One region of the Kandleria sp. genome, then DNA from elsewhere that is predicted to be linked to it. Evidence: a T-box and tRNA genes for the amino acid it is inferred to sense, from the RefSeq annotation. Region 1 holds a T-box; the other regions hold tRNA genes.
The links. The T-box of region 1 lies ahead of leuS (leucine--tRNA ligase). A T-box ahead of a tRNA ligase gene usually reads a tRNA of that ligase, here a tRNA-Leu.

Region 1 (5,276 bases):
AATGAGCCATCGTTTTCATCTGTAATCTTATCTGTTTCAATGAATAATCTGTAAACACGATCAAGCCATCTTCTTGAACCTTCTACCCCTGTATCTGACCAAGGTTTAGCGGCATCAAGTGGACCCATGAACATTTCATATAATCTAAGTGTATCTGCACCATAAGCGTCTACGATTTCATCTGGGTTGATAACGTTTCCTCTAGATTTAGACATCTTGACACCATTTGGACCAAGGATCATACCTTGATGGAATAATTTCTGGAATGGTTCTGGTGATGAGATAACGTTAATATCATAAAGGAACTTATGCCAGAATCTTGCATAAAGAAGGTGTAATACCGCATGTTCAGCACCACCGATATAAAGGTCAACTGGTAACCAGTGATCTAATAATGCTTTATCTCCGATTGCATCATTGTTATGTGGATCAATATAGCGGATATAATACCAGCATGAACCTGCCCACTGAGGCATTGTGTTTGTTTCACGTACCCCTTTGACACCATCGATTTCTACATTTAACCAATCTGTCGCATGTGATAATGGTGATTCCCCTTCTGAGTTAGGAAGATAATTATCAGTAGCTGGTAATTCCAATGGCAAGTCATCTAATGCAACTGTACGAGTTGTACCATCTTCCATATGTATGATAGGAATTGGTTCACCCCAATATCTCTGTCTAGAGAATAGCCAGTCTCTTAATTTATAAGTTGTTTTCTTTTCCCCACAGTTATTGTCCTTTAACCATTTTAACATTGCTTCAATGGCATCTTTTTTATTTAAACCATCAAGGAATCCAGAGTTGATATGTACACCATCTCCAGTGAAAGCTGCTTCTTCTACATTGCCACCTTCAAGTACTGGAATAATTGGTAAATTGAATTTCTTTGCAAATTCAAAGTCACGATCATCATGAGCTGGTACAGCCATGATTGCACCTGTTCCATATCCAGCTAATACGTAATCAGAAATCCAGATTGGCATTTCTTTTCCATTTACTGGGTTAATCGCATAAGCTCCAGTGAATGCACCAGTCTTATCTTTATTTAAATCTGTTCTTTCAAGATCAGATTTTCTAGCTGCTGCTTCCTGATATGCCTTGATTTCTTCTTCCTGTTCTTTAGTAGTAATTTCATTTACAAATGGATGTTCAGGTGACATTACACAATAAGTTGCCCCGAATAATGTATCACATCTTGTAGTAAAGACAGTAAATTCTTTATCTGTATCTTTAATCTTGAAAACAACATCTGCACCAGTAGATTTACCAATCCAGTTTCTCTGCATTTCTTTAGTAGACTGAGGCCAATCAACTAAATCAAGATCTTTTAATAATTTTTCAGCGTATTCAGTAATCTTTAAGACCCACTGTCTCATTGGTTTACGAATAACTGGGAATCCCCCACGTTCACTCTTACCATCAATAACTTCTTCATTGGCAAGAACTGTACCAAGTTCAGGACACCAGTTTACTGGCATTTCTGCTACATAAGCCAATCCTGCTTCATAAAGTTTAGTAAAGATCCACTGTGTCCACTTATAATATTCTGGATCACTTGTCGCAATTTCACGATCCCAATCATAAGAGAAACCTAGTGACTTGATCTGACGACGGAAGTTATCAATATTCTTATAAGTAAATTCTGCAGGATGATGTCCTGTCTTAATAGCGAACTGTTCAGCAGGTAATCCGAAAGCATCAAATCCCATTGGATGAAGCACATTGTAGCCCTGCATTCTCTTCATACGGCTGACAATATCAGTTGCAGTATAGCCTTCAGGATGTCCTACATGAAGACCCTGTCCTGATGGATATGGGAACATATCCAAAGTATAGTATTTAGGTTTAGAGAAATCAGCTGCATCAGTCTTGAATGTTTTATGTTCATCCCAGTAATTCTGCCACTTTTTCTCTACAGATTTGTGATCAAAACTCATTTTTTATCCTCCTATAATAAAAAAAGTCTTCAGTCTCAGGACGATTCATCGCGGTACCACCTGAGTTCATGAAGACATTCATGCACTTATCACCTTAACGCGGTGTAACGTTATCTGCTTTCACAGATACCTCTCCCAGGTGAGTTCAATAGCCTTGCTTGCTTATTTCCACCAGCCATAAGCTCTCTAGAAAGCAGTTTCTATCTACTAATCCTGTTCATCGATTTCAATATGAACCTAATATATCATACTTTTTCTTCCTCATCAATAACTTTTAGTTCTCTTTTAGGACATTAACAATATCTATATTCAATTGTTTTCTTAATGTATATCCCGTTATGAATATAACCACCAACAATGAAGAAATCATCATCTTTATTATTGAAAGATAAGGCCACCTTAAAAGAAAACGCGCATTAATAAAAGTAGGAATAACTTCTTTATTAATAAAGATCATCAGATAATTAATACAAAGAAAACTTAACAGTGAAGAAAAAAGAAAACAGCTTAATACAAACATATAATACAAAACAAACAACTGTCCCTTTTTCGCATACAGACAATAAAATAAGGCAATGTCCTTTCTCATCTTGTAAATGAGTTCATCAATATTAGCACACATAAAAAAGACAGTAGATACGATCGCCAGTGTTGCAAAAAGAAAAAGGACTGCTTCTATTTTATTAAAAAACTGTGAAACCTGATCTTCGCTCTTTTTACCTACTTTCTTAAAATGAAGTTCAGGATACTTTCTTATTAAATAAGATAAAGATAATCCTCTTGTATAATAAAGAATCCCATATCGATAGTTTACTTTATGATGAAAACACTGCTCAATCAAAGTAAGATTCCCTCTTCTTCTATAGTAGATTTCAATCTTCTTATTTTCAAAAGACACCCCTACCACCTTTACCTTAACACCTTTCGCCTTTCTTCCATGATGATAATAAAGATAATAACTTCTATTAAGCTGTCTTCCTAATCTATTAAAAAGAGTTCTAGAAACAATAATTTCATTATCGTTTCTTGCATATCTTCCTAAAGAAACCCTTTTTACCCCCTGTGATTCATCCATCACTTCGATACATTCTCTTTGATTGAAACGTTGGGGATTTAAAGAAATCCCTAATAATTCATAATCTTCTGGATAAAGGAAGACCTGTGAAACATACTTTTCTTTATCTAAAGACAATGGACAAGATGTACATCTAAAACTTAATGCATCATGTGGCAGGAGTTCATGAAGATAAGATTGCACTTCTTTTCTAAATGAACATGTCATATTGACACAGGCCATTAACATACACATCGTCACAAAAAATACAAAGGATAATCGCACATAAGATGAAAGATGTCCTTTAACTAGAGATAAAAACAAGACAAAAAAGCGCTTATAGTCATGATGAAAAGCAGTGCTTTTCCCCTTGTTTCTTTTTTTAATATGACCTTCAAGGTGACCATCTTCTAATGTAAGAACATCCGTACAGTACTCATGTATGAGTTCTTCATCATGCGATGCTACAAGGACCAGATGTTCTTTGGCATATTCTTTTAAAGTACACATGACTTCCTGGGCACATTGGTGATCCAAGGAGGCTGTCGGTTCATCACAAAGTATGATATCAGGCTGATAGTAAAAGCTCCTATTGAGAGCTATACGCTGTCTTTGCCCAAGCGACAAAAGCGGTATAGCACTATGCATATAGGAAGAAATATGAAATAAAGAAAGTGAAGGAAATAAGGAGGAATGAAAATCATCATAAAGTCTGATATTGTGGTGAACCGATAGCCATGATACAAGCTCATGTCTTTGTAACATAATCGCAATACGCTTTTTATCTTTAATTAGACTTAATTCTCCATCCACAAAGATCTTTCCACCATGCTTAAGATCCAATCCTGCAAGAATATACAAAAGCGTACTTTTTCCACTGCCGCTTTTTCCAAGCAATCCAATCATGCCAGTTTCAGGCAAGGTGATTGAAATATTTTCTAGAACAAGTTCATGTCCGTAGATCTTATAAATATCTCTTAATTCAATCATTAATTATCCTCCCTTAATAATGACACAATCTTTTCATTAGAAAGCGATTCTTTTCCTGTTAAAGAAATCATCATATAAATGACTGTGATGATAACATAATAGCTGATCGGCAATACATAAAGAGAAAAGTGAAAACAGCTTTCACTTATATGAAAAAGATAGTTAACACAAAACAAGTCAATATAGATCGCAAATGTCAATAATGAAGTACATAGCGTTATCAGCAGCGCTTCTTTCTTATAGATTCTTGTAACTTTATTAATAGAAACACCTACACTTAAAAGAATGGCACTTTCTCTTTTTCTTTCTTCATGGATGCTTCTTTTAATAATAAAAACATACAAACAAGAAATAATGATTGCTATTAAAAAAAATACAATAAACACAAATGATGCTAATTTCCACAATGTTTCAAAGCTCTTTTGTAAGAGAACCCATTCATTTTCTACATGGAAATACTTTTTCCTGATTACTTCATAATCCCCTTCAACGACATATTGCGAAGTAGAATAATAATGATACCTCTGATAAAAACTTTGTGATACAAAAGCACGTTTCATACCCAGTATTTCATGATAGTGTCCTACTACATGAAAACAGTGTTTTCCTTCTAATTCATAATTGATTTTCATCTTATTAACTGTATCACTAACCAGCACTTCATCTTTTTCTATAGGAAGACGTCCATCTACAAGATGAATATGATCTGTCCTTTCTGGTATGACATGCCAATCTATTTCACCAGGAAAATCTCCACATTCAAATAGAAATAATCCTTTCGGACATGGTTCTTCTACAATATTCATATATTTTAAAGGATGACCATCAAGAATCAGCTTCCATGTTTTATTGAGACTATATAGTCCTGTACTCATTATTAAGAATAAAAGCATCATAAAACATTGAAAAATAATAAGTCTTGTATATCTTCTTTTATGATATTTAAGTGAAGAATAAACAAAATGAACATGTGCTTTCCTCGTTGCTTTTCCCCATTTTTTCTGATCTAAAACATCCTTATGACTTATGCATCTTAATTTCTTATTAAGCTGATACAATTCATCTACATATTGCCTTAATAGCGAGACATCATGTGAGACCACAATGACAAGTGCATACCTAGAAGCTTCTTTTAATAATGTCATAACTTCATGAGACTGTGCTTGATGCAAGGCTCCCGTAGGTTCATCACAAAAAAGAATAGGAACCTGTCTTAACAATGAACGAGCAATCGCTACTCTTTTTACTTGTCCTACTGATAGTTCATGAGGATATTTTTTTAATAGATGGGA
Region 2 (5,276 bases), on a different contig from region 1:
CAGATAAAATTCGACAAAACGAATTTACACAAAAAATTTTACACTATGTTTTGAAATAAAATTTCTTATATGATAATCTTTTACTATTAAAAACAAATATTCATTTTTATTATGTCTATAATTTAATCAAGCATAATTAAAAAGCTCCATTCATTTTACATGAATAGAGCTTTTTGCTTATACTATAAAATCTTCATCTACTGATGAGCAGAGTTCATATGACTTAATATCAAGGTGTTCATCGTGATCAAAATAGCTTTCTTCTTCTGTTGGATAGACATGAGCAGTAAATGTATATTTACCATCATTGATAAATAATTCTATTGAAGACTGGTCAATGAAGATACTCATTGAATCTAAATCTTCGTCTAAAGGAATATCCAATGCTTCAAATACTTCTTCATTGAAACGCTTATCAAGGTGACTCTTATCCACTGTAATCATCTTATAGCGTGAATCATAGTGAATCATCAATCCATCAGATCCATCTTTCTTAGTAAAGAGACGTAAATCACTTGAATGTCCATCACATTTAACTTCCAATTCTACAAGCGATGGCAATACACGACCTGATAATTCCTTAGTTCTTAATTTAGTAAATCCTGCGATAGGCTTCTGTATTAAACGATCACCTTCGACAAAGATTTCTCGTGGAAGCGTTAAGCTTCCTTCCCACTGTTCTTCCTCTGTTGGGTAATGGTTGTCAGGTAGTCCCATCCATGCAATCATGACACCTTTGTTTTTATCTTCTACATTGGCAGCCATCTGTGCAGCATAGAAGTCGAAACCATAATCTAAATAACGATAGTGTGTATCAGGAATAAATGTTAATGTATCATAATCCATCTTACCTACAAAGTAGATATTATGGTTAGTACATTCTCCTCTTCCTGGCAATTTTGTATGCTGAGGAGAGAAGATCAATACATCCTTATCACCAATTGTTGTTAAACATGGGCATTCCCACATACCACCGAATTCTTCATAGCCTTTAACACGAAGTTCACCCTGGAATGACCATTCGTCTAACAGCTTAGAAGATGAATAGACTAAAGCTGTACCTCTACCCTCATTGCTTCTTGCACCAATGAAGATAAAGTATTTCTGTTTTTCTTCTACATAAACAATCATAGGATCACGCTGATGTTCAGTATAATCTTCACGTGGGGCAAATAGTGGTGTATCTTTTTTAATCAGCTTACCTTCCTCATTAAGTTTCGCAACACATGTATATGGTTTACGAACCCAGTTCTCATCTCGGTGATTTCCTGTATAAAAGACATAAATCTGATCATGAGATGAAATCCCAGTTCCGGAATAACATCCTTTATTGTCAAATACAGTATCAGGGGCTAATGCAACACCTTCATTTTCCCAATGAATAAGATCTTTTGAAACAACGTGATACCAGTACTTCAATCCATGTACAGCTCCCCATGGACACCACTGATAAAATAAATGCCATTTTCCTTGGTGGTAAATAAATCCATTAGGATCATTAGATAATCCTGTAATAGGCTGCACATGAAATTTTTGTCTATAATTAGACACTTTATTTATTTCATATAGAGGAGCGATTTCGTCTTTACTTTTTAAAACACGATAACGTTCTTCTCGAGTCCATTCTTTCATCACAAATCTCCTTTATTGTTTATATCGGGGACTATTATATTGAAATTCACCAAAAAGCTCAATCATTCTTTCAATTTCACGAAAAGCTAAAAAACGACCATAGAATCACAAAAAAATCAGTTTTCATAACTTAATGAAATTTTCATATTATGGAAATTCTATTAAGTAAGCGTTATCACTTTTTTCATTTTCTCTATTTTTGGATTTTTGATGATTAAATCATCATTTTTCATTCTTTTTTATTAACATCAAATTGTAAAAATATTGTCATTTTATTCACTAAAAAAAGTCCTCTAATGAGGACTTTTAAATCTAATGGTGCTCAAGGTGGGACTCGAACCCACACGGCATAAACCACCAGTACCTGAAACTGGCGTGTCTACCATTTCACCACTTGAGCATGTGACTATTTTATCACACTTTGAGAGTCTAATTCAATAATTAAAAGTGTTGACGATAATTTACAATTACGGTAACATAATTGTATTTTATGATATATAATAGAAAAAGAGTATTTATATGGTCATAATTTGAGTTACACATGGTCATTATAAAGGAGAACAAAAATGGCTGAAATTGAATTAGTAAACGTATCGAAGACATTTGATACTGAAGAAGGTCCTGTTCATGCCTTATCCGATGTTAACCTTTCTATTCATAAAGGTGATATCTACGGTATTATCGGTATGTCCGGAGCAGGAAAAAGTACTTTAGTAAGATGTCTTAATTTCCTTGAAAAACCTACATCTGGTGATGTAATCGTTCAGGGAGTATCACTAAAGAGTTTAAATGAAAAAGAATTAAGAGAAGAACGTAAGAAAATCTCAATGATTTTCCAGAACTTCAACTTGCTTATGCAAAAGACTGTTATTGATAATGTATGTTTCCCAATGTACTTAGCACATACTCCAAAAGCTGAAGCAAGAAAGAAAGCTATGGAATATCTTAGAATCGTTGGATTGGAAGATAAGGCCAACACTTATCCTTCTAAGCTTTCTGGTGGTCAGCAGCAGCGTGTAGCTATTGCTCGTGCGCTTGCCAGCAAACCTGAAATCTTATTATGTGATGAAGCAACAAGCGCCCTTGATCCTGCAACAACAAAACAGATTCTTGCACTTTTAAAGAAGATCAACAATGAACTTGGTATTACCATTGTAATTATCACTCATGCGATGGATGTTGTGGAGGATGTATGTAGCCACGTTGCTATTATGGAAAATGGACAAGTACAAGAAAGTGGTGAAGTAGAAACAATTTTCGCTAATCCACAATCTGCAGTAGGTAAACGTCTTGTCTTAAAAGATGTACGTTCTGAAGCACTTGCTGAATTAAAAACTGATAAGACATTCCGTATTGTTTTTGATAAACAGTCTGCTTTTGAACCAGTTATCGCCAATGCGATTTTAACATTCCAGACTCCTATCAACATTTTAGGTGCTACTACAAAGAATGTGCACAATCAGGCTAAAGGTGAAATGATTGTTGGTATTCCATCAGGTCATGAAGATGAATTTGTAGCCTACTTTAAAGAAAGAGGCTTAAATTTAGAGGAGGTTGACATCAATGGATAATCAGATTATTTCAATGATCATCCAAGGTGTAGGAGAAACCTTATTGATGGTCATTGCTTCAACAGTATTAGGATATATTCTCGGTCTTCCATTAGGCATTATCCTGACAGTATCAGATAAGGATGGCTTGAAGCCTAATAAGACCCTTTATAAAATATTAGATGTCATCATCAATATTCTCCGTTCAGTTCCATTCTTGATCTTACTTATCATCCTTATTCCAGTAACAAAGATGATTGTAGGAAAGAGCTATGGAACAATTGCGACAATTGTCCCATTGACAGTGTCCGCTTTCCCATTCATTGCCAGAATGGTCGAACAGTCATTAAAAGAAGTGGATCCTGGTGTTATTGAAGCAGCCCAATCCATGGGTGCCACAAATCGCCAGATTGTCTTCAATGTCATGATGGTTGAAGCTAAAGTATCCTTAATTACAGGTACAACAATTGTATTTGCATCCATTCTTGCATATTCCGCAATGGCGGGAGCACTTGGCGGAGGCGGTCTCGGAGATATCGCTACGCGTTATGGCTACTATCGTAGAGAAGAGCAGATCATGTGGGTAAGTGTTATTATTCTTGTAGTAATGGTACAGATTTTCCAGTCACTTGGTATGCTTTTAGCTAAAAAGATGGATAATAAGAAAAAATAGATGTCAAGCGACATCTATTTTTTTAGCTCTTTATACATAAGAATATGTGGAACACCTTCATCATCATACACATCCCCTGTCATTTTATAGCCAAGCTTTTCATAAAAACCTTTTACTCTTACCTGTGCTGATAAATAAGAACAGTTGGCATAAGAAGAAATATATTCTTCAGCTTTATGAATCATCATAGCACCATAGTGATGCTTGCGGTATTCTTTCAAGACTGCGACACGTCCAATATAATACTTTTCATCCTTCTTAAAGAATCTACATGTCGCTACTGGATGATTTTCATGATAGCCCACAAGATGAAATGCATTTTGATCAATTTCATCAAATTCATCCTTAAATCCCTGTTCATCCATAAAAACAGAAACTCTGATATTCTTTGCATCTTCATGAAGAAAATCAAATAATACTGTATTCATCGCATGTCCTCCTTCCTCTATTTTATAGACAAAATCACCTAATAACAAGATATAGGAAATTACTATAATAACTATTGCGTTATAGAATTGACAAATAAAGACATGTGTCATAATATATACCCATCGAACATATAGGAAAGAGGTGAACCACGATGACAAGAGCTATGATGAAATATTATTCCATGTGTAACTGTAAACAAAATTTAATATGCTCTATTTTACCTACCGCGTGGTTAACTTTTTTCTCGTTTGATGCTTCAAGAAGATAAAAGACAGGTAATAGGTACCTGTCTTTTTTTATAAGGGGGATGGATATGAATACTAAGGATGAGATGTGCAGCTATATTTATTATTAAACATTTAGGAGGAAAGAAACTATGAATAAATTATTAACACTTGCACTTACAGGTGCATTACTATTAGGAGCTACAGGATGTGCGTCATCATCTGATGATAAGACTATCACTGTTGCCGCTTCTACTACACCACATGCCATTATATTAAATCACATTAAAGACGATCTAAAAAAAGAAGGATATACCCTAAAAGTTACTGAATATACAGATTACGTTCAACCAAACAACGTTGTAGAAGACGGAGACTTTGATGCTAACTATTTCCAGCATACCCCTTATTTAGATTCATTCAATAAAGAACATAAGACACACCTAGTATCTGCTGGAAAGATTCATTATGAGCCATTTGGAATCTATGCAGGTACTAAGAAAGATTTAAAACAAATCTCTAAAGGTGATGTCATCGCTATTCCAAACGATACTACTAATGAAGCAAGAGCTTTATTATTACTTGCTAGTCAGGGCTTAATTACCTTAAAGAAAGATGCTGGCATCAACGCTACAATCAAGGATATTACTTCTAACCCTCACAATATTTCATTTAAAGAATTAGAAGCTGCTCAGATTTCTCGTATCAATAAAGAAGTTGCATTCGTTGTATTGAATGGTAACTATGCTCTAGATGCAGGCTACAACG
Region 3 (5,276 bases), on a different contig from region 1:
TACGCGTAATAGCTACCATACCAATAGCGACAGCTTCTCCGTGAGAATACTTTTCATAATGATAGTGCTGCTCTATTGCATGACCGATTGTATGTCCGAAGTTTAAGCAAAGACGATCTCCAAAATCAAAGAGGTCTTTTTCTACGACATCTCTTTTGATATCTACACAACGATAAATGATTTCATCAATATCTTCATACAGTGCATCAAAGTTTTCATAGTTAGCCATTCTTTCAAAGAAAGCTTCATCTTTAATACAGCCATACTTGATGACTTCTCCCATACCATCCTTGATGAAATGAGGATCCAATGTCTTTAATGTCAATGGGTCAATAAGGACAAGAAGAGGATGCTTAAAAGCACCGACAAGGTTCTTTCCTTCAGGGACATCCACTGCCACTTTTCCTCCTACACTTGAATCCACCTGTGCTAGTAGTGAAGTAGGAATCTGAATAAACTTGATGCCTCTTAAAAATGTTGCTGCTACAAATCCTGCAAGATCTCCTACAACGCCTCCACCTAGGGCAATAATCAAGTCTGTTCTGGTCATATGATATGCTAACAGCTTTGAGTAAAGTTCTGGAAGATGATCGAACTGTTTTGATGGTTCCCCATGTGGGATAACGATCTCTCCTACAGTATATTTTTCACTTAATTGTTTTTTTAGTTTTTCTCCATATAATGGATAAACATTATCATCAGAAATGATGACAATACGTTCTCCTTCAAATAAAGATGAGATAGAAGATAACGCATGATCTAAAATGCCCTTCTCAATGACGATATCATAGCTATCCTTCTCTAAATTCACACGCATTTTCATAATTGTGTCCCCCTATTTAAGAAAGCTCCCATCCTAAAAGGACGAGAGCTTGTGATAGTCCATTACAGATTTAAGATAAAATAATGTTTTTTCTCTCATTTTATTGAAATAATCTTATTATTTATGCCATTATTTGTCAATATCTAAAATTTTCATCAAAAGCAATAATGATCCAATAATTCCTTATGTCCATTCTTAATATAGTCATGATATGAAGAATAAGCAAAACGTGAAGTCCCTGTTTTAGCGTTATGCTCATAGATCACATCACCATGATCATAAAACTTCAGATCTATTTTCTTATAGAGATCATAATTCTCTTTCAAAAAAGAAATAATTTCTTTGTTGAGCTTATAACCACATCTTCCCTTTTCCCCTAAATGAAGTGTCTGTATTAAAAGACGTTCACTTATATGATACGTCTTCATTTCTATCTCATCCGCATGCTTGAATGTATAATCCATCAATGACGAATAAAGAGATATGCAGTTGCTGTCAATCAAAGTTAATTCTTCCATGATATTCCCTCCAAACAAAAAAAGATTGAATTTCTTCAATCTTTCTAAATGATATAAGACTTAATGACTTTAGTCTTACGAGAAAAATCCTTGTCTATCTTTTCAAAATCCGAGCGATCTTTCTCATTGATAATCAACACCTGAATCTTCGTACTGTAAAGAGCAGCGAGCGTCTCTTTATGAGTACTGTAGATACATGGTGTAATACTCTGTTTTAAAGATGAAGAAATATTTTCTACAACATCATTAATTCTATGTGCATCATCGCTCATATAGCCAAATGCACTATTATTAAGGTCATACAATGATTTTGCCTTATCACTGCTTTCGACAAGAACACTGTATCGTTCACGATCTTGTGCATAGCCCTTCATCCAGCCAAACACCTGTTTCTTTTCAAAAGAAGTCCAGCTTCCTACAATTAAAAAAATACATATCGCCAACTGTACAACCTTAGCGACATAATTGATGCCAATCGGCTGTTTTACTCTCTTGCCTTTCACTTTAATCAAGCGAGGCTTCTCAAGCTTGTAGAGGAGCATATTGACAAGCAATAAAGATATTCCCATAAATAATGATGAAGTAAAATGCATTTCATCATTAATGTAGGATACTAATAAAAACATAAAAATAAGCATTAGGCTTATCATAAACAATAATCTTCTTTGAACTATATTTTTGCCTTGCTTATCCATGTTTTCATCCTCCTTTGTCACTATTATATAGGAAAATCAGTATTCTTTACAAGGTTAAGGACAAAAAAGAAAAAAAGGTGTCATTATATTTTCATTTTCATGTTGCATTTTCTTAAAAGCCATATTATAATAAACGAGCAGTTGCCCCGGTGGCGAAATTGGTAGACGCAGCAGACTCAAAATCTGCCGGCCTTAAAACCGTGCCGGTTCGAGTCCGGCCCAGGGCACCAGCTTAATAGTGAAGCCAGTACAATTGTACTGGCTTTTTTTCAGCTTTATTCTGTATAATAGGATTGGTGATAGATATGGATAAATTTTATGAAAGAATGAAAGAAATGCTTGGTGATGAATATGATGCTTTTATTGATGCATTAAATAAACCAGCAGTTAAAGGTCTTTATCTTAATAATAAGAAACAAAATATTGAAAAGGTTCTTCCTAGCATGAAGCCTCATCCTTTTGTTAAAGAGGGCTTTATTTTTGATGATCAAAAATATGCTCCAGGGAAATCTCCTTATTTTCTAGCAGGACTCTACTATATCCAAGAGCCTTCTGCCATGCTTGTCGCTAATATGATTGATATTAAAGAAGATGACTACGTATTAGATATGTGTGCGGCTCCCGGAGGAAAGAGCTGCTCTGTCGGTGCGCGACTCTCAGATGATGGACTTCTGATTGCTAATGATATTTCTCATTCCCGTGCCAAAGTTCTAAGTGAAAACATTGAACGCTTCGGTTTATCTAATACCATTGTCACATCGACAGATCCTCTTCGTTTTGTTTCTCTCTTGGATGGCTTTTTTGATAAGATCATCCTTGATGCTCCATGTTCTGGTGAAGGTATGTTCAGAAAGCTTGATCAGGCCGTAGAGACGTGGTCTTATGAAAAGGTATTAGAATGTGCCTCTATTCAAAAGAACCTCATTGAGGCTGCCTATAAGCTACTTAGAGAAGGTGGCGAGGTTATCTACTCTACATGCACCTACTCGAAAGAGGAAAATGAGGATATTATCGAGTATGCTCTTTCCAACTTTGATTTTGAACTTGTACCCCTTCCTCATATTGAAGGAGAAACAAGCTACATGGATGGTACCATTCGCTGCTATCCTCATAAACATGAAGGTGAAGGACATTTTATTGCTAAACTAAAGAAAGTAGGATCATCTAGTACCATTAAGCCATCAGTGCTTAAGCCTCATATATCTAAAGAGGCAGAAACAAATCTTAGAGCGTTCTACAAGGAATCTTTAAATTGCAAAGTTCCTCCTCTGCTTCTAGAAAACAAGGGACATATCTATGCAATCAAGCGTCATTTCCCTGATCTTAAGAATATTCGTATTTTAAGAAATGGTCTTTATCTTGGAGAAAGCAAAAAGAACAGATTTGTTCCGAGCTATTCTCTTGCCTTGACTTTAACTAAAGATGATGTAAAGAACTTCTATGATTTCAAGGAAGAGAGTGAAGAAATCAAGAAGTATATTCATGGAGAAACTCTTCCAGCCAATAACAAGAAAGGCTATGGGGTCATCTTTGTAGATGGTTATCCACTTTCTTTCTACAAAGAAAGCAATGCAGTAAAGAACCTCTTCCCTAAGGGATTAAGACGATGAAACGTTATCAGATGATTAAAGACGAAGCAATCAAGATGCTTGAAGAAAAGAGTCATGGCTTCTATAAAAGAGAAGCCTATGCTCATATGTTTCAAGTAGAAACACTCTGTGTTCTTCTTGCAAGAAAAAGAAATCTCAATCAAGAATTAGCTAGTATCATTGGGTTATTGCATGATATTGCTATTCCGTTAACAATGAACAGCTTTGATCATGCGAACAGATCTTCCATGATTGCCAAGGAGCTATTGATGTCTTCTCAGCAGTTCAATGAAGAAGAAATCAATCTTATTGTGCATGCTATTTCATGTCATTCTAACAAGAGCATCATCGAAGATGATTATTGTGAATTAATCAAGGATGCAGATGTTCTTTCTCACTCACTAGAAGGACAGCTTCTTAAAGAAGAAGAAAACAAAAGACTTTCTCATATTGAACTTTAAAAGGATGGCCATCAGCCATCCTTTTCTTCTCCTTCATACATACCTTGAATCTTTCCATTGATCTTATCCATGGATATATGAAGATCATCTAATTGTTTAATGAGTGTATTAGCACTACGATAAGCTTTCTCATATCTTTGTATCATGCGATCACTATCTTCTTTTAGACTGATCAGCTGCTTTTCAATCTTTTCTATGTTTTGAGCACGCTGAAAATCTTTTGTGATTGCAAGAAGAGTCATGGTTACTCCCATCAATGTTGAAGGGGATGTCATCATTACATGATGACGATGTGCTTCTTCAATAAGCTGTGGTTCTTCTTCCCATAAATAAAGATAGATAGCTTCACTAGGAATAAACATGATAGCTTCTTCACTTGTTTCTTGTGGAATAATATATTTTTCCGCAATATCATGAATGTGCTTTTTCACATTTTTTCTTAATTCTCTTTGTGCAATGACTGAAGAGGGATCATCTACAAGACGTAGATAGTTTTCACTAGGAAACTTAGAATCAATGCAAAGCACTTGTTTTTGATTAGGAATATGCAAGATTGCATCTGCAATTTTGCCATTAGAAAGATGATATTGTGTCTCATATAACAAAGAAGAATGACCAAGATAAAGAGAAAGCAGATGGTAGAGCTGATACTCACCAAAGTTTCCTCTCTTTTTTGTATTGACCATCACATCATTCATATTGCGAATTGTCTTTGTCAAAAGATTAAGCTTCGCATCAGAAACGCCGAGGTACTCTTTTGTCTTAGATAGTTCTCCTAAAAGAATTTCATAGCTTTTCGCTAAAGATTGATGATAACTCTTAGATGCTATTAATTCACGTTCATTTTGTTCAATGCCCTTTTCTATTCGCGCAAAAGAATCACTGCGATTGAATTTCATATAGATCACGACAAGCATGATCAATATGGCAATAAGCAAGACAAGTAGAATCAATTCCATTATCTTTCATTTCTTTCTAGTTTCACGATAGCGTGTACCAATGGTGTATTTGGATCAACATCCACGCCTGAAACATAAGTAATATGATAGCGATTCTGTAATTTTTCAATACTTAATCCTAAAGCGCTCATATTCTTTCCTTCAAGGATCACTGCTGGCACTTTAGAAAGAATGATGGATTTAGCGATTTCTTCTGTAATATCTCCACCGTGTACGACAACTTTGTCATAT

Region 2: it encodes a tRNA-Leu, which carries the amino acid that the T-box ahead of leuS (leucine--tRNA ligase) is inferred to sense. The anticodon was not compared.
Region 3: it encodes a tRNA-Leu, which carries the amino acid that the T-box ahead of leuS (leucine--tRNA ligase) is inferred to sense. The anticodon was not compared.

The regions. Positions count from the first base shown of each region.
Region 1 is NZ_JAGBIX010000011.1:44,811-50,086, forward strand. It holds gene leuS (leucine--tRNA ligase) at 1-1,940, opposite strand, end outside; T-box leader at 1,974-2,170, opposite strand; gene J6L95_RS02210 (ABC transporter ATP-binding protein) at 2,215-3,984, opposite strand; gene J6L95_RS02215 (ATP-binding cassette domain-containing protein) at 3,984-5,276, opposite strand, start outside.
Region 2 is NZ_JAGBIX010000037.1:90-5,365, forward strand. It holds gene J6L95_RS04505 (glycoside hydrolase family 32 protein) at 178-1,632, opposite strand; tRNA gene J6L95_RS04510 (tRNA-Leu) at 1,949-2,032, opposite strand; gene J6L95_RS04515 (methionine ABC transporter ATP-binding protein) at 2,199-3,203, shown strand; gene J6L95_RS04520 (methionine ABC transporter permease) at 3,196-3,855, shown strand; gene J6L95_RS04525 (GNAT family N-acetyltransferase) at 3,870-4,283, opposite strand; gene J6L95_RS04530 (MetQ/NlpA family ABC transporter substrate-binding protein) at 4,661-5,276, shown strand, end outside.
Region 3 is NZ_JAGBIX010000089.1:10,542-15,817, forward strand. It holds gene aroB (3-dehydroquinate synthase) at 1-823, opposite strand, end outside; gene J6L95_RS09450 (hypothetical protein) at 979-1,341, opposite strand; gene J6L95_RS09455 (hypothetical protein) at 1,386-2,036, opposite strand; tRNA gene J6L95_RS09460 (tRNA-Leu) at 2,180-2,266, shown strand; gene J6L95_RS09465 (RsmB/NOP family class I SAM-dependent RNA methyltransferase) at 2,342-3,646, shown strand; gene J6L95_RS09470 (HD domain-containing protein) at 3,643-4,086, shown strand; gene rmuC (DNA recombination protein RmuC) at 4,098-5,045, opposite strand; gene J6L95_RS09480 (TRAM domain-containing protein) at 5,045-5,276, opposite strand, start outside.